DNA from 4 places in the Cedecea sp. B1(4) genome. Region 3 is predicted to be linked to each of the others. Evidence: riboswitches for the same ligand, from Rfam matches in the RefSeq annotation. Region 3 holds a riboswitch; each other region holds the start of a gene.
What was found. A riboswitch is a leader RNA that binds a small molecule or an ion and turns the genes downstream of it on or off. The one in region 3 is predicted to bind thiamine pyrophosphate.

Region 1 (4,553 bases), on a different contig from region 3:
CGGCCAGGCTTTGAATCGGGGAGCTAAAGCGCGGGCCTTCCCCCGCTTCAAAGTACAGCCCAAGCCCCATCGCATCCGGGATGGTCAGAATGTCCGAAAAGAGGATCGCCGCATCCAGCGCGTAACGGCGCAATGGTTGCAGAGTGACTTCGCAGGCCAACTCGGCGTTTTTGCACAGCGACATAAAGTCACCCGCCTGAGCGCGCGTCGCCTTATATTCCGGTAGATAACGCCCTGCCTGGCGCATCATCCACACCGGGGTGACATCTACCGGCAAGCGCTGCAGAGCGCGCAGGTAACGATCGTTCTTCAGTTCAGTCATGTTTACCTTTCCTTTAGCTGTATCGCCGCAGTCTATCATTCATAGTCCGCGCGACACAGGGCGACGGTATCTTCAATTAAGCGGCGCGCCACGGTGCCCGGCGGCGGTAACAGCGGCAGTTGGTCATAGCGATACCAGCCCGCATCCAGCAGTTCTTTCGGGTCAATATTGATTTCACCGCTGTGATAATCCGCCATAAATGCGGTCATCAGCGACTGCGGGAACGGCCAGGGCTGGGAAGTCACGTAGCGCAGGTTTTTCACCTGAATGCTGCTCTCTTCCATGACTTCGCGAGCCACCGCCTGCTCCAGCGTTTCGCCCACTTCGACAAACCCGGCCAGCACGGTGTAGACGCCGTTGCGGTGGCGCGTGTGCTGAGCCAGCAAGATATGATCATCCTTACGAATAGCGACAATAATGCAGGGGGCAATTTGCGGGTAATAGCGTTCCCGGCAGTGCCCGCAGAGCATTGCCCATTCGCTTTTGCTGAAGTGCATTTCATGGCCGCAGTAACCGCAATACTTATGCGAGCGATAAAACTCAGCCAGTTGAACGCCTCGTCCGGCCAGTTGGAACAGGCCCACATCGCGATCAAGGAGCTGACGCAGCGAGCCCATATCCGAGCGGCGGTTTTCACGAATCAGCCAGACGGGCTCACCTTCCCACTCACCGATATCCAGGGCACGGCTGCCTACGAGTTGAAATTCTTCCGCGCTGCCGTGAGGTAAGTCACCCTGCGGCAACCATATTTTTTGCTCATGGCTGACTATCCACCAACCATGATCTAAGTTTTGAATAACACGTTCCATAACCTGGTGCACATCCCCGTGTTCACTGATATAAACAATTAGTTTTTACTTTTTTGGGTTAGTTTGCGTTCAATCTTTTAACTCACGGAGTCTCAATCATGCTGAACCAGTTAGCCAATCTGACTGAGCGCGTTGGTGGTAGTAATGAGTTAGTTGACCATTGGCTGCAGGCCCGTAAGCACCTGCTGGTCGCCTATTACAACATGGTCGGGATCAAGCCTAACAAGGAATCGCACACCGCGCTCGACGAAAAAGCGTTAGACAATTTTTGCCACGGCCTGGTGGATTACCTCTCTTCCGGTCATTTCAGTATCTACGAGCGAATCATCAGCAACCTGGAAGGCAGCAGCCCGCTGCTAAGCGCAGCCCAGCTCTACCCTCAGTTGGAAGCCAACACCCAGCAAATCATGGACCTCTACGATTCCCATCTGGAAAACGCCATCGACCGCGACAGCTGGGTCGAGTTTCAGCAGGCGCTGTCAGAGATTGGCGAATGCCTGGAGTCCCGCTTCACCCTTGAAGATAAACTAGTCCTCCTGGCTATTGATAACAACCTCGACGGCAGCGCCAGCGATCCTGCCGGGCTGGCAAGTCCAGCTTGAGTTGTTAGCTATTAACGAGTAATTTACAACTTTCCCACCGCAAGGTGGGATCATTCTTGTCGGAGTGCCGAGTGCGTTAAGCACCGGCTGAGACCGTTAATTCGGGATCCGCGGAACCTGATCAGGTTAGAACCTGCGAAGGGAACAAGAGTAATTCTATCTTTGGGTACACCCGTTCTCGGGCGGCCCATATCCATTACTCCTTCCGTTGTCCTGACAAGCCATATCCTGACTAAACCTGGAATGTGCTATGTCTGCATCTGAAAACAAACCAGGCCGCCGCGAACAACGCGCCGCCGCCCAACACTTTATCAATACGCTTGAAGGCACCGCCTTCCCTAACTCCCGACGCATCTATCTGACCGGGTCACGTGAAGATATACGTATCCCGATGCGCGAAATCCAGCTCAGCCCAACGCTCACCGGCAGGAGCAAAGATGCCCCGCAATATCAGCCGAACGACGCGGTTCCCGTCTACGATACCTCCGGCCCCTATGGCGATCCCGACATCGCCATAAACGTGTTAAATGGGCTAAATCCCCTACGCAGCGCCTGGATTGCCGACCGGCGTGACAGCGAAGCACTGGATGAACGCAGCTCCGCTTACACAAAAGCGCGTCTTGCCGACGACGGCCTGGACGAATTACGCTTTGAAACTCGGTCCAAACCTCGCCGGGCAATAGCCGGACAGTGTGTCACCCAGTTACATTACGCCCGCAAAGGCCTTGTCACCCCAGAGATGGAATTCATCGCCATTCGCGAAAATATGGGGCGCGAGCGTATTCGTGATGCCGTCCTGCGCCACCAGCATCCCGGCGAAGGGTTTGGGGCCCGCCTGCCGGAAAACATCACGCCGGAGTTTGTCCGCGATGAAGTCGCCGCCGGGCGAGCGATTATTCCTGCCAATATCAACCACCCGGAATCAGAGCCGATGATTATCGGCCGCAATTTCCTGGTAAAGGTCAATGCCAATATCGGCAACTCGGCAGTCACGTCTTCTATTGAAGAGGAGGTGGAGAAGCTGGTGTGGGCCACTCGCTGGGGGGCAGACACGGTGATGGACCTCTCCACCGGCCGCTACATTCATGAAACGCGGGAATGGATCCTGCGCAACAGCCCGGTGCCCATCGGCACGGTGCCCATCTACCAGGCGCTGGAGAAGGCGAACGGTATCGCCGAAGACCTGAGCTGGGAGATGTTCCGCGACACGCTGCTGGAGCAGGCAGAGCAAGGCGTGGATTACTTCACCATTCACGCCGGAGTGCTGCTTCGCTACGTCCCGATGACCGCGCAGCGCCTGACTGGGATCGTGTCGCGCGGCGGATCGATTATGGCGAAGTGGTGCCTGTCCCATCATCAGGAAAACTTCCTGTATCAGAACTTCCGTGAAATCTGCGAAATTTGCGCCGCCTATGATGTTTCCCTTTCCCTGGGCGATGGCTTACGCCCCGGTTCCATTCAGGATGCCAACGACGAAGCACAGTTTGCCGAACTGCATACGCTGGGCGAGTTGACCAAAATTGCCTGGGAGTACGACGTCCAGGTGATGATTGAAGGCCCGGGGCATGTGCCGATGCAGATGATTCGCCGCAACATGACCGAAGAACTGGAGCATTGTCACGAAGCGCCTTTCTATACCCTTGGCCCGCTCACAACCGATATCGCACCGGGCTATGACCACTTCACCTCCGGCATTGGTGCCGCCATGATGGGCTGGTTTGGCTGCGCGATGCTTTGCTACGTCACCCCGAAGGAGCACCTCGGCCTGCCGAACAAAGAGGATGTTAAGCAGGGACTAATTACCTACAAAATTGCCGCTCACGCCGCGGACCTGGCCAAAGGGCATCCCGGCGCACAAATACGCGACAACGCGATGTCCAAAGCACGCTTTGAATTCCGCTGGGAAGATCAATTCAACCTGGCGCTCGACCCGTTCACCGCCCGCGCTTACCACGATGAAACGTTGCCGCAGGAATCCGGCAAAGTCGCGCATTTCTGTTCCATGTGCGGCCCTAAGTTTTGCTCCATGAAAATCACCCAGGAAGTGCGCGATTACGCCGCAAAACAGGCGAGAGATGCTGGCATGGAAGATATGTCCCAGCACTTTCGCGCCCGGGGCGGCGAAATTTATCTCAGACAAGAGGAAGCATAATGTCCAGACTCACTTTCCCTGCCACCTCCCGCCGACTGGGCCTTTATCCGGTCGTCGACAGCGTGGAATGGATCGAACGTCTCCTCGGGGCAGGCGTCAAGACCATCCAGCTCCGCATTAAAGACAAACGCGATGCCGACGTTGAAGCCGACGTCATCGCAGCCATTGCGCTGGGCGAACGCTACAACGCTCGCTTGTTCATTAACGATTACTGGCGACTGGCCATCAAACACGGTGCCTACGGCGTACACCTCGGCCAGGAAGATATGGATGTCGCCAACCTGGCGGCGATAAGCGAAGCCGGACTGCGTCTGGGGCTTTCAACCCACGACAACATGGAAATGGATCGCGCCTTAAGCGCAAACCCGTCCTACATCGCGCTGGGCCATGTCTTCCCTACCCAAACTAAGCAGATGCCCTCTTCCCCTCAAGGGCTGAATAAGCTGGCAGAACATATTCAGACGCTGGGTGATTACTCCACCGTTGCCATCGGCGGAATAAGCATCGATCGCGTACCTGCCGTCTTAGCCACCGGCGTGGGCAGCGTCGCCGTCGTCAGCGCCATTACGCAGGCACCCGACTGGCGCATCGCCACGGCGAAGCTACTCGACCTGGCAGGCACTGGCGATGAATGACGCGGATTTTATGCGCTATAGCCGCCAGCTACT
Region 2 (4,553 bases), on a different contig from region 3:
ACCTATGTTAACGGCTCTAAAAAAACTCTTAACGCGCTTATCCACTAAACCAGGCTCCATTTCAGAGGCTAAAACGATGTCGACTATCCTGCATATTGATACCAGTGTTCTGGGCGGTTATTCCGTCAGCCGCCAGCTTTCGGCGGAGATTGTTGCCCGCCAGAAAACGCTGCACCCCGGTGCCACCGTGATTTACCGCGACCTGGTGCAGTCCCCGGCTCAGCACCTGTCCGACAAGCACATTGCCGCTTTCCAGGGCGCGGAAGTGACCGACGCTGAGCTGGGTGCAGATCTCGCGGCCGGTGGGGCGTTTATTGACGACCTGTTCGCCGCAGACGTGATTGTCATTGGCGTGCCGATGTACAACTTTTCTATTCCATCCCAGCTTAAGGCGTGGATCGACCGCGTTTGTGTGGCTGGACGCACCTTCCAGTACGGCGCCAACGGCCCGGAAGGCCTGCTGCCAAAAGGCAAAAAAGTGTTTATCGCGTCTTCTCGCGGCGGCCAGTACACCGGCGACAGCCCGGCGGCATTCCTGGAACATCAGGAGTCCTATTTGAAAGCGGTACTGGGCTTCATTGGCCTGACCGATGTGACCATTATTCGCGCAGAAAACCTGAGCCGTGGCGACGAAGCGAAAAGCGCCGCACTCGCCGATGCGAAAAACCAGATTGCGTCACTGGCCTGATTACGGATAACGGATAACGAGCCCTGGCTATTACTGCAAAGGCTCGTTTATTTCGCGGAGGTGAACTAAAACGCCCGCCAGATAAGCACGGCAATCCCGCCAAACAGGATCCATTTCACGATGTAATACACCGTTTTATTCCAGCTTTTTAACTTCTTGCCGACGATACGAATCTGATAGATGTAGCGGAAAGCGCGGTTGATCCCACCGATGCGGTCGTTTTCATCGTTAGGTGCCGACGCGGCGCTCATCAGGTTGCGCCCCAGCCAGTGGTTAACCGCCTGAGCCCAGCGGTAGCGCATCGGTCTTTCCACGTCGCAGAACAGAATCAGGCGATTTTCGCCGCTGGTATTTTCCGCGTAGTGAATATAGGTTTCATCGAACAGCACGCCTTCACCGTCCCGCCAGCTATAGCGCTTCCCGTCCACTTCAATAAAGCAGCGATCGTCATTCGGGGTCGCAAGCCCCAGGTGAAAACGCAGCGAACCGGCGTAGGGATCCCGGTGCCTCGGCAGGCGGCTGCCGTCGGGCAGGGTGGCGAACATCGCAGCTTTGATGGAAGGAATGGTGCGCAGTAGTTCGGTGGTTTTCGGGCACAGTATGCTGGCCGACGGGTGGGCGTTTTCATACCATTTCAGGTAAAAGCGCTTCCAGCCTGTTTTAAAGAAGGAGTTGAAACCGGCGTCGTTAAATTTATCCGCGGCTTTTATCTGCTCCATTTGTTGCAGATGCATACCTTCGTCGCGAATCACTTCCCAGTTTTCCCGCAGCGTTGTCAGCTCGGGAAAGGTTTCCGGCGTCAAATAGGGCGTATTTGGCACCCTGGAGAAAAGATACATAAAACCGTTAAGCGGGGCGGTAAACGTGGAATGGTCCGACAGCTGCCGCCAGAAACGAAAGCGAATCTTGCCGCGGTAATGTACATAGACCACTGAAATAATAATGATGAGTAAAATAATATATTTCATATTGTTATCTGACCACTGTGTTTTTTTTGCTCATTCCCTGCCGGGCCAAAGCCCCGACTGCCAAAAATGCGCCTTTGAAAAGACGCTGAAATAGAGCTTAGCAGTGGTTTTAGCGAAGTAAATGTTGCCTGGGAAAACTTACCAGCCTACAGATAACCCCGCGCCGTAACCCACGTTGTTTTCTGTATCGTCACTGACGGTGGCTTTCACAACAACAGCATTTCCGATACGTGTAGAGGCGCCCACGGCTAAAGCATTTTCACCTTCATAGCCGCCAATCCCTGCCCCTATAGCCACGGTTTGATTATTCATCACCTGCGGTATATTGCTCATTGCCATCGCGCCAGAGATACCCGCGTTGGCCTCTTTTTGATTATTGTTAACTTCGTCTTTTAATGCAGAAAATGCATTATTTAATTTGTCTATCGATTGGCTGTTGGCCTGAATCAGGCGGGTATTATTTTCTGCATGTTCCGTATTTAAAGAAATATTGTTAGCGTTAGTGGATACGCGTGCCTGCGTTACCGTATCAAGTTTCGTTTCGGTGGTCGTCAGGACATTTGTGCCACTAATACCGTTGGTCCCATTTTTACCATCCACACCGTTTTTTACCTGAGACTGGACATATTCGATCATCGCTTTATCTTTGGCTGCCTGGCGGTCGGCATCCGTCGCCGTGCTGTCCAGGTGTGAACTCTTGTCTATTGCGGGCGATACTACCGGAGAGGTAGTCGTTGTCGTTGATGGGGTAAGCGTGCTGGCGACGATAGTGTGAGGGGCATCGAGATGTGGAGTAACTGGCTCTGAATGGCCGCCATCCAGATGTGGCGTAGTGGTAATCTTACCTACAAAATCGCTTGTGTAATTTGTATTATGGGCGTGGTCATAATCTCGTATAGCCTGCTGTTGTGTGGCATCCATATTTTCAAAACTGACGTTAGCTTCTTCCCACGTAATGGATTTTTTCACCATATTGTTATAGAAGTCACTCACCGTATCAGCTCTGGCAGAAGCCGAAAGCACTAAAACACCTAACACTACAGCTAATGATTGACTAACGTTAACGAATTTCATTTTTCTCTCGCCATAAATAATTAATCTAAACGCGGCAGTACGTTATTTAGCGCACTGATAACGGCGATGAACTATCCCGAAATGTGATCATTCGGTCTTTGATCTAAATCATAAGAAAATTCTTAGTTGAGAGCGTTTGAAAGCGATAAAACAGGCCGTTCACATTCCCCCTTTGTGCTGGTGCCAGGTCGCTCACACGGCTGTTACAATCGGGGCGGAAGGCTTACGTTTGAAAGTCCAGTTATGTGTGGTGTCGTGTAATGAAAAAATAGAAAAGGGCAGTTAAATTCGACGAGAGAATTTCTTCACTAAGTCGCCCTAAATGAAGTCAGTGTCAACCCAGCCGCCACCTGCAATCCGCAAAGCACCGCTTTTGCCGTTTACAAGACTTCCCGCTGGCATTACCATCCTCTGCATGGATTAATGACCTGCATTAATCGCAACATATTGCTGTAAATGACTCGGGGTGCCCTTCTTTGTGAAGGCTGAGAAATACCCGTACCACCTGATCTGGATAATGCCAGCGTAGGGAAGTCAGATGCCTGTCCGGCGTCCCTTCTTTCACGCCGGACAGGAGCCTTACCGTTATGCAACCTGACCTGCTACCCGGCGCAACCGCCGCCTCTGTTTTACACCACCTCCGTCAGCATTCGCCGCTGGTTCACTGCATGACCAATGACGTAGTGCAAACCTTTACCGCTAACGTGCTGCTGGCGCTTGGGGCTGCCCCGGCGATGGTGATTGAAGCCGAAGAAGCGGCACAATTTAGCGGGCTTGCCAGCGCGCTGCTGATCAACATTGGCACCCTGACTTCAGAACGCGCGACGGCGATGCTGGCTGCTATTCACGCCGCCAATAGCGCCGAAACGCCGTGGGCACTAGACCCGGTCGCCGTGGGTGGTTTGGCTTTCCGCACGCGCTTCGCTCGCGAAATTATTCAACTGAAACCAGCCGCCATTCGCGGTAATGCGTCTGAAATCATGGCGTTGGCAGGGGAGCAGGCCGGAGGCCGTGGCGTAGACAGCACCGATGATGCACTTTCGGCGATCCCGGCGGCGCAAAAGCTGGCGCGCGAAACCGGTGCAGTGGTTGCCGTAACCGGAGAAACTGATTACGTCACCGATGGCGAACGAACGTTTGCCGTGACCGGCGGGGGAGAACTCATGACGCGTGTGGTCGGCACCGGCTGCGCGCTTTCCGCCGTGGTTGCTGCGTGCTGTGCTTTACCGGGAGACAGGCTGGACAATGTCGCCAGCGCCTGCCGCTTTATGTCGCTTGCCGGCGAGCAGGCCATCGCCGCCAGCCGTGGGCCGGGCAGTTTTACCCCAGCCTTCCTCGACGCCCTTTATCTGCTGAATGCGGAGGGGCTGGCATGAAACGCATCAACGCATTAACTATTGCCGGAACCGATCCAAGCGGTGGGGCGGGGATCCAGGCCGATCTGAAAACTTTCTCCGCGCTCGGCGCTTACGGCACAAGCGTGATCACTGCGCTGGTGGCGCAGAATACCCGTGGCGTGCAGTCCGTTTACCGTATTGAGCCTGAGTTTGTGGCGGCGCAGTTAGATTCTGTCTTGAGCGACGTGCGAATAGACACCACAAAAATTGGCATGCTGGCAGAGGCCGATATCGTTGAAGCCGTCGCAGAGCGACTGGCGTTCTATAAGGCACCAAACGTGGTGCTGGATACGGTGATGCTGGCGAAAAGCGGCGATCCGCTGCTGGCCCCGTCGGCGGTGGAAAGCTTACGTCGGAAGCTATTGCCGCATGTCGCGCTGATCACCCCCAATCTCCCGGAAGCGGCAGCGTTGCTGGATGCGCCCC
Region 3 (4,553 bases):
GCGCTAAATTCAGCTTTGACCTTCACCTGGAAGGTAAAATCCTCCTGCACGTTGCAGCCATAAAAATGGCCGGAGAAACGCTCAAACCCGTACCATGTTTTGCGCCAGAAGTCGGTTTGTTCATCGGTGACAACTGTCAGCCCGCCGTCGCCTTCTTGCCAGACTTTTGGCTCATTAATCCAGTAAAAATCCGGGTTCATAGCATGACCTTTTCCCTGTTTTATTTAGCGCCAGCCCAGCTCCGGTGCAACGTGCTTCAGAATAGATTCGATCAGGTGCGCGTTATAATCCACGCCCAGCTGGTTTGGCACGGTTAACAGCAGCGTGTCGGCTTCGGCAATCGCCTCATCCTGCGCCAGTTGCTTAATGAGCAGCTCCGGTTCAGCGGCATAGCTGCGGCCGAAAATGGCCCGGGTTTGTGGCTCGATGTAGCCAACCTGATCGCCTTCTTTGCCGCTGCCGCCGAAGTAGTTGCGGTCGCGCTGGTCCATTAACGCGAAGATGCTGCGGCTGACGGAAACGCGCGGCTCACGCCTATGGCCCGCTTCTTTCCACGCGGCCCGATAAGCGCGGATTTGCTTCGCCTGCTGGATATGAAACGGCTCGCCGGATTCATCGGTTTTCAGCGTGGAGCTTTGCAGGTTCATCCCTAACTTCGCGGCCCACGCCGAAGTCGCATTGGAGCTCGCCCCCCACCAGATTCGCTCCCGCAGCCCGGCAGAAAACGGCTCCAGACGCAGCAGACCCGGTGGATTAGGAAACATTGGCTGCGGGTTCGGCTCGGCAAAACCATCCCCTTTCAGCGCCTCAAGAAAAACCTCGGTATGACGGCGCGCCATATCGGCTTCGGTTTCTCCTTCCCCTGGCACATAGCCAAAATAGCGCCAGCCGTCGATCACCTGCTCCGGCGAGCCACGGCTGATCCCAAGCTGCAGTCGGCCCCCGGCAATCAAGTCCGCGGCTCCCGCGTCCTCCACCATATAGAGCGGGTTTTCATAGCGCATGTCGATCACGCCGGTACCGATTTCAATACGTTTGGTTTTTGCCCCGATGGCCGCCAGCAGTGGGAAAGGCGAGCTTAACTGGCGAGCAAAATGGTGCACGCGGAAGTAAGCGCCGTCAGCGCCAAGCTCTTCGGCGGCAACGGCCAGGTCGATGGACTGCAGCAGCGTATCCGCCGCAGAGCGCGTGCCGGACTGGGCGGCAGGCGACCAGTGGCCAAACGAGAGAAAGCCAATCTTTTTCATCGGATATCATCCTTAGACTCGTAGGTAACCGGCCTACAGTGACAAAATTCCCGCCCCGAGTGCCAGCAAAATATTGCGATACCGCACTAAACGGATCGTCGCTTTCAGCAAGGTCAGACACAGCGCCCGGCGATTGTAATCAAAAAGTAAATGTCGTATAACAGGCACCTCCGAGGGGTGTCCTGTATGGGCTGAGATGGCGTAAGCCGAACCCTTTGAACCTGATCTGGGTCATGCCAGCGAAGGGACGGTCGGCAATCACAGCTCTGTTATTGTCTGTTCATACCTCTGCGCGCCCGGATCTCCACTTACCCAGGAGGTCCCATGTACACCCCACTTTTCGAAAACGGTCTTTACGGACGACTGCGCGAGCAGGCCGGCCAGCACTGGCAGGATTACGTCGATCACCCTTTTTTGCAGCAGCTTGCTGTCGGCACGCTGCCTGAAGCCGCATTCAAGCGCTATCTGACCCAGGATTATCTTTTCCTGATTCATTTTGCCCGCGCCTACGCCCTGCTGGTCAGCAAGCTTCGCACGCTGCCGGAAATGCGCACCGCGACCGCATCGCTGAATGCCATTGTCTCCGAGCTGCCGCTCCACGTGGCTTACTGTCGAAGTTGGGGCCTGGACGAAGCGCAAATAGTGGCCGAGGCGGAAGCGCCAGAAACCATGAATTACACCCGTTACGTGCTGGATATTGGCCATTCAGGCGACGCGCTCGATCTGCTGGCTGCCCTGTTGCCCTGCGTGGCCGGATATGCAGAAATCGGCCTTGGCCTGCTGCATAGCCCCGACACGGTGATGGCAGGCAATCCCTACGCGAACTGGATCCGTAACTATGGCGATGAAGGCTACCTCACCGGCGTGCAAGCCGCTGTGCAGTTGCTCGAAAACGTAGGCCACCAGCGTGGCGCGGAAAGCCGTTTCTCAGAGCTATCACAGATTTTTACCACCGCGACGCAGCTTGAATCCGCGTTCTGGCAGATGGGGCTGAATGCCTCATGACCGACAGCGCGACTTCGCCGGGCATTCAGGTGCGCGATCTCAGCCTGCGCTTTGGCCAGCAGACCATTTTTGAGCGGCTGAATTTTGATATTCCCGGCAGCAGCTTCGTTGCCCTGCTGGGCGCGAGCGGGGCGGGTAAAACCAGCCTGCTAAAAATTATCGCCGGGCTGGCGCGGGCCTGTGGCGGAAGCGTGACCTGCAGCGACGGCCTGCCGGTTGCCGGGCGTATCGCCTGGATGGGGCAGAAAGATTTGCTCTACCCGTGGCTCAGCATTGAGCAGAACGTGGCCCTCGGAGCTCGCCTGCGTGGTGACGCGGTCGACAGGCAATGGACGGAACATTTGATTGAGCAGGTCGGGCTGGCTGGCTATGCCAAAGCCCTGCCAGCTTCGCTATCGGGCGGGATGAGGCAACGTGCCGCCATCGCCAGAACGCTTTACGAAAAGCGCCCGATAGTGCTGATGGATGAGCCGTTTTCGGCGCTGGATGCCATCACCCGCACGGCCATTCAGGACCTGGCGGCCAGGCTGCTGGCAAAAAATACCGTGCTGCTGATCACTCACGATCCGATGGAAGCCTGTCGGCTCAGCCATCGCCTGCTGGTGCTCTCCCGCTGGCCTGCGGGCATCGACGATACGCATGTTATTGCCGGGCAGCCGCCCCGCGCGCCGGACGATGTAGATCTACTCCAAAGCCAGGCCGGGCTGCTGCAACAGTTGATCAGGGCCGCCGAATGAAGCTGACTTCAGACACCCATGCTACACGCCTGCGCCGTGGGCTGACCGTCTTTGCCGGGCTGCTGCTACTTTGGTATCTGCTTACCCTCGGCAATATTCCCGCCTTTCTTTTGCCCTCTCCCGCTTCGGTGGCACTGGCGTTATGGGATGGCCGCGATTATCTCGCCTGGCACACGCTGGTCACCGCCTCAGAGATTATCAGCGGGCTAATTCTGGGCGTGCTCCTCGGTGCGGGCCTGGCGCTGGGCATGATGTTTTCCCCCCGCCTCCAGCGCTGGCTGATGCCACTGGTACTCACCAGTCAGGCAATCCCTGTGTTTGCCCTCGCACCCCTGCTGGTGCTGTGGTTCGGCTTTGGCATGAGCGCCAAAGTGGCGATGGCGGTGCTGGTGATTTTCTTCCCGGTGGTGTCGTCGTTCTTTGACGGATTGCGCCGAGTGAATAACGACTATCTGGATTTGGCCCGCACGATGGGGGCTTCACGCTGGGCGCAGCTGAGGCACGTTCGGCTGATGGCGGCGCTGCCTGCTTTTGGCTCGGGGCTGCGCATGGCCGCCGCCGTCGCCCCCATCGGGGCAATTATTGGCGAATGGGTGGGCTCTGCCGAAGGGCTGGGCTACGTCATGCTAAACGCCAACGCCCGCATGCAAACCGACGTCTGCTTTGCCGCGCTGTTTATTTTAGTCCTGATGACCGTTCTGCTTTGGCTGGCGGTCGATGCCCTGCTGAGGCGGCTGATTGTCTGGTCGCCTGAAAACAACGAATAACCGCCTTAATTAAGGAATTAAGAAGATGAAAAAAACGCTGTGTGGCCTGCTGCTCACCGCCGCCTTTGCCGCTCAGGCCTCCGCCGCTGAAAAGCTGACCCTGGTGCTGGACTGGTACATTAACCCCGATCACGCGCCCATTATGGTGGCTGAACAAATTGGCGCTTTTAAGGCCGAAGGGCTGGACGTGAAGATCATCCCGCCATCCGACCCGGCGTTGCCGCCGCGCCTGGTTGCCGCCGGGCAGGCCGATCTGGCCATTACCTACCAGCCACAGCTGCATTTCTTTGCCGATCAGGGGCTGCCGCTGGTGCGCGTCGGGACGCTGATTAACACCCCGCTGAATACGGTGATGACGCTGGATCAGAACATCAAATCACCAGCGGATCTTAAAGGCAAAAAAATCGGCTATTCCGTCAGCGGTATCGAGCAGGCGACGCTTGCCACCATGCTTGAGCATGAGCACGTCAAACCGGAAGAGATGAAGCTCATCAACGTCAACTTCCAGCTCACCAGCGCCCTGCTGGCGGGCCAGGTGGATGCGGTGATCGGCGGCTACCGCAATATCGAAGCGCTCGAGCTGAAGCTTCAGGGTAAACCCCCGGTGGTGTTTAACGTCGAGGACTACGGCGTCCCGGCCTACGATGAGCTGATTTTTGTGGCGAATCGTAAAACGGCGAATGAACCGAAGATCAAAAAATTCTTCGCCGCGCTGAAAAAAGGCAACGAGTACCTGCAGACGCATCCGCAGGAAACCTGGCAGGCCTTTGCCAAAGCCCACGCAGAACTGAATACCG
Region 4 (4,553 bases), on a different contig from region 3:
GCGCCGCTCTGAAACCCACATCGCTCGCCAGATTTTTAGCGGCCTGACGCGAATAAATGAGGAAAATGGGGAACTCGAAGCGGATATTGCTCACCATTGGCAGCAAATATCCCCTTTACGCTGGCGCTTCTTCCTGCGCCCAGGCATCCATTTCCACCACGGTCGCGAGCTGGACATGCTCGATATCATCTCTTCCCTGCAGCGCATCAACGCTCTGCCGCTTTTTGCCCATATCACGCAAATCACCTCGCCGACTATCTGGACACTGGATATCCACCTTAGTCAGCCGGATGACTGGCTGCCGTGGCTGTTGGGCAGCGTGAACGCCATGATCCTGCCGCGCGAATGGACAACGATGACGAATTTCGCCAGCCAGCCCATCGGCACGGGCCCCTATTCCGTGGCACGGAACAACCGCAACCAGCTGAAGATCCACGCCTTTGATGATTACTTTGGCTTCCGGGCGCTCATTGACGAGGTCAACTTTTGGGTACTGCCGGAAGTTGGCGAGGAGTCCAGCTGCGGCGTGCAGCTCCAGGGCATGCCGGACAGCGAAAAAGCCGTCGAAAGCCGCCCGGAAGAAGGCTGCTACTATCTGCTGTTCGACAGCCGATCCAGCCTTGGCGTTGACGAAAGCGTGCGCCAGTGGATTGGGCATATTCTCTCCCCGGTTAACCTTATCTACCGCGCTACCGAGCAGTATCAGCAGTACTGGTTCCCGGCTTATGGTTTGCTCCCCCGCTGGCACCATTCGAGGCCCGGACCGTTGCTCCCTAAACCTGCCGGCCTGGAGAGCATAACGCTTACCTACTACCGCGACCACGTAGAGCACCGGGTGATCAGTAGCATCATGACCGAATTACTCGCAGAGCAGGGCGTGAAGCTGGTTGTGCAGGAGATAGACTATGCTGAGTGGCATCAGGGCGAGGCCGAAAGCGACATCTGGCTGAACAGCGTGAACTTCACCATGCCGCTGGAATACTCTCTGTTTGCCCAGCTTTACGAAGTCCCGCTGATTCAAAAATGCATCCCTGGCGACTGGCAGGGCGATGCCCGTCGCTGGCACAGCAAAACGCTGGCCCTGCCTGAGTGGTGCAAGCAAATGCTGGAGCGCAATGACGTTATCCCATTGATTCACCACTGGTTGCGCATTGAAGGCCAGCGCAGTATGCGCGGGGTGAGGATGAACACGCTAGGCTGGTTTGATTTCAAGTCAGCCTGGTTTGCCCCACCGGGGCCATAACGCTTTCGTAACATGACTTCCGTAACCCAAAGGAAATCAGTAGAATCCTCCCTGCTCAACGGGGTGCCAGGACAGTTTGTCCGCGCTGAGATAATACCCGTCGAACCTGATCCGGATAACGCCGGCGAAGGGATTTGAGACACTCAACTCAATTCCTTTGCCCCCTTTTACTGAGGTGCAAAGTGTTCAAAAAATTTCTGCCGCTGCTGGCGCTGGCCGCCATGCCCGTTTTCGCTAAACCTGTATTAACCGTTTACACCTACGACTCGTTCGCCGCCGACTGGGGCCCTGGCCCGGCGGTGAAAAAAGCCTTTGAGGCCGACTGTAACTGCGAGCTGAAATTTGTGGCGCTGGAAGACGGCGTTTCTCTGCTGAACCGCGTGCGCATGGAAGGCAAGAACAGCAAAGCGGATGTCGTGCTGGGGCTGGACAACAACCTGGTAGAGGCCGCCACGCAAACCAAACTGTTTGCGCCTTCTAATATTGAACGCGGCGTCCTTCAGGTGCCAGGCGGCTGGAGGAACAGCACCTTCGTGCCTTACGATTACGGCTACTTTGCTTTCGTATACGACAAGAACAAGTTAAAAAACCCGCCAAAAAGCCTGAAAGAGCTGGTTGAAAGCGATCAAAAATGGAAGGTCATTTACGAAGATCCGCGCACCAGCACCCCAGGGCTTGGCCTGCTGCTGTGGATGCAAAAAGTGTACGGCAATAAAGCCCCGGAAGCCTGGCAAAAGCTGGCGAAAAAAACCGTCACCGTCACCAAAGGCTGGAGCGAAGCTTACGGCTTGTTCCTGAAAGGGGAAGCCGACCTGGTACTCAGCTACACCACCTCCCCGGCCTACCACATCATCGAAGAGAAGAAAGACAACTACGCCGCCGCGGACTTTAGCGAAGGACATTACCTGCAGGTTGAAGTTGCGGGCCGATTGGCGAACAGTAAACAGCCTGAACTCGCCGAGAAATTTATCAAATTCATCACCACGCCAGGTTTCCAGAACACCATTGCTACCGGCAACTGGATGTATCCGGTGACCAACGTGGCATTACCTGCTGGCTTCGACAGCCTGGTGAAGCCGCAAACCACGCTGGAATTTCCCCCTCAGCAGGTGGCCACCCAGCGCGCAGAATGGATCAATGAATGGCAACGCGCCGTCAGCCGCTAATACCAGGCTGGCTGTATCCAGGGCTCTTTGCCGCAACGCTGGTCGTGGCGGTAGCCCTGGCGGCTTTTCTGGCGCTGTGGCTTAACGCTCCGCAGGTGGATGTCTTTGCCATCTTACAGGACGACTATCTTTGGCACGTCCTGCGCTTTTCATTCTGGCAGGCCTTCCTTTCCGCCGCACTTTCCGTTTTCCCGGCAATCTTTTTAGCCCGCGCGCTTTACCGCCGCCGCTTTCCTGGCCGACTGGCGCTGCTGAGGCTGTGCGCCATGACGCTGGTGCTGCCGGTGCTGGTCGCCGTTTTCGGTATTCTTTCCGTTTATGGGCGAGAAGGCTGGCTGGCAACGCTCTGCGCCTGGCTGGGCTTTGAATGGCGCTTTTCCCCTTATGGCCTACAGGGCATTCTGCTGGCGCACGTCTTCTTTAATATGCCGATGGCGACCCGCCTTTTGCTGCAGGCGCTGAACAATATCCCTTCGGAACAACGTCAGCTGGCGGCACAGTTGGGGATGCAGGGCTGGCATTTCTTCCGTTTCGTCGAGTGGCCCTGGCTGCGCCGCCAGATACTCCCGGTTGGCGCCCTGATTTTTATGCTTTGCTTCGCGAGCTTCGCCACCGTGCTTTCTCTGGGCGGCGGCCCACAGGCAACCACCATCGAGCTGGCCATCTTTCAGGCATTAAGCTACGACTACGATCCCACCAAAGCGGCATTGCTGGCTCTGCTGCAAATGACGTGTTGCCTTGGCCTGGTGTTGTTGAGTCAGAAGTTAAGCAAGGCGATTCCCGTCGGCGTCAGCCAGCTTCAGGGCTGGCGCGATCCACAGGATTCTCTGCGCCGAAAACTTAGCGATGGCCTGCTTATCATGCTCGCCCTGCTGCTGCTGCTCCCACCGCTGCTAGCGGTGGTGGTCGATGGGGTTAACGGCAGCATGGGCAGCGTGCTACGGCAGCCAGCGCTCTGGAACGCGCTCTGGACTTCACTGAGAATTGCCATTGCCGCCGGGCTTGTCAGCGTGACGCTGACGCTGATGCTGCTTTGGAGTTCGCGTGAACTTCGGCTGCGTAACCAACGCTTCGCCGGGCAGGCCATTGAACTTAGCGGCATGTTGATTCTGGCCATGCCGGGCATCGTCCTCGCCACCGGCTTCTTCTTGCTGTTAAACAATACCGTGGGCCTGCCGCAATCCGCCGACGGCATTGTTATTTTTACCAATGCGCTGATGGCGATTCCTTACGCCTTAAAGGTGCTCGAAAACCCCATGCGAGATGTGGCGGAACGCTACTCTCAGCTTTGCCAGTCGCTAAATATCAGCGGCTTTAATCGCCTGCGATTTATTGAGTTAAAAGCGCTGAAACGCCCAATAGCCCAGGCGCTGGCATTTGCCTGCGTCCTGTCGATTGGCGATTTCGGCGTGGTGGCGCTGTTCGGCAATGAAGACTTCCGCACGCTGCCCTTCTGGCTGTATCAGCAGATCGGCTCTTACCGCAGCCAGGAAGGCGCAGTCACAGCGCTACTTCTACTGCTGCTTTGTTTTATGCTGTTTACCTTGATTGAAAAACTTCCGGGGCAAGATGCTAACTCTGACTGATGTAACCTGGCTGTACCAGCAGTTACCCATGCGCTTTTCCCTGAAGGTTGCGGCGGGGGAACGAATCGCCATCCTGGGGCCAAGCGGGGCGGGGAAAAGTACGTTACTGAGCCTGGTCGCCGGGTTCCTGCAGCCTGCCAGCGGCAACATCGTCATCGACGGCGTGGATCACACCCTGACACCGCCTTCAGCTCGCCCGGTTTCCATGCTTTTCCAGGAAAATAATCTGTTTAGCCATTTGACCGTCCGGCAAAATATCGCCCTGGGCATGCATCCGGGAATGAAACTTGATGAAGCCCAGAAGCAGCGACTGCGGGAAATAACGGAACGCGTGGGGTTAACTGACATGCTGGACCGTCTGCCGTCTCAGCTTTCCGGCGGCCAGCGGCAGCGCGTCGCCCTGGCTCGCTGCCTGGTTCGTCAGCAGCCCGTTTTATTGCTGGACGAACCTTTCTCAGCGCTCGATCCGGCGCTGCGCAAAGAAATGCTACAGCTGCTCGACGAGCTATGCCGGGAGCAACAGCTGGCGCTGCTGATGGTCTCCCACAGTATTGAAGA

Region 1: it holds a riboswitch for thiamine pyrophosphate, as region 3 does, so the genes downstream of both, thiC (phosphomethylpyrimidine synthase ThiC) here and tenA (thiaminase II) in region 3, are expected to answer to the same signal.
Region 2: it holds a riboswitch for thiamine pyrophosphate, as region 3 does, so the genes downstream of both, thiM (hydroxyethylthiazole kinase) here and tenA (thiaminase II) in region 3, are expected to answer to the same signal.
Region 4: it holds a riboswitch for thiamine pyrophosphate, as region 3 does, so the genes downstream of both, thiB (thiamine ABC transporter substrate binding subunit) here and tenA (thiaminase II) in region 3, are expected to answer to the same signal.

The regions. Positions count from the first base shown of each region.
Region 1 is NZ_JCAHMZ010000005.1:6,604-11,156, forward strand. Features, by position in the region: gene hemE (uroporphyrinogen decarboxylase) at 1-322, opposite strand, end outside; gene nudC (NAD(+) diphosphatase) at 358-1,131, opposite strand; gene ACR6JA_RS12540 (Rsd/AlgQ family anti-sigma factor) at 1,230-1,733, shown strand; TPP riboswitch at 1,784-1,894, shown strand; gene thiC (phosphomethylpyrimidine synthase ThiC) at 1,984-3,885, shown strand; gene thiE (thiamine phosphate synthase) at 3,885-4,520, shown strand; gene ACR6JA_RS12555 (HesA/MoeB/ThiF family protein) at 4,513-4,553, shown strand, end outside.
Region 2 is NZ_JCAHMZ010000004.1:547,285-551,837, forward strand. Features, by position in the region: gene ACR6JA_RS12145 (FMN-dependent NADH-azoreductase) at 77-688, shown strand; gene lpxO (lipid A hydroxylase LpxO) at 754-1,656, opposite strand; gene ACR6JA_RS12155 (YadA C-terminal domain-containing protein) at 1,795-2,730, opposite strand; TPP riboswitch at 3,183-3,279, shown strand; gene thiM (hydroxyethylthiazole kinase) at 3,318-4,106, shown strand; gene thiD (bifunctional hydroxymethylpyrimidine kinase/phosphomethylpyrimidine kinase) at 4,103-4,553, shown strand, end outside.
Region 3 is NZ_JCAHMZ010000002.1:66,163-70,715, reverse strand. Features, by position in the region: gene ACR6JA_RS03735 (DUF1349 domain-containing protein) at 1-200, opposite strand, end outside; gene ACR6JA_RS03730 (LLM class flavin-dependent oxidoreductase) at 225-1,247, opposite strand; TPP riboswitch at 1,411-1,512, shown strand; gene tenA (thiaminase II) at 1,572-2,252, shown strand; gene ACR6JA_RS03720 (ABC transporter ATP-binding protein) at 2,249-2,989, shown strand; gene ACR6JA_RS03715 (ABC transporter permease) at 2,986-3,756, shown strand; gene ACR6JA_RS03710 (ABC transporter substrate-binding protein) at 3,782-4,553, shown strand, end outside.
Region 4 is NZ_JCAHMZ010000003.1:331,700-336,252, reverse strand. Features, by position in the region: gene sgrR (HTH-type transcriptional regulator SgrR) at 1-1,243, shown strand, start outside; TPP riboswitch at 1,293-1,394, shown strand; gene thiB (thiamine ABC transporter substrate binding subunit) at 1,426-2,409, shown strand; gene thiP (thiamine/thiamine pyrophosphate ABC transporter permease ThiP) at 2,385-3,995, shown strand; gene thiQ (thiamine ABC transporter ATP-binding protein ThiQ) at 3,979-4,553, shown strand, end outside.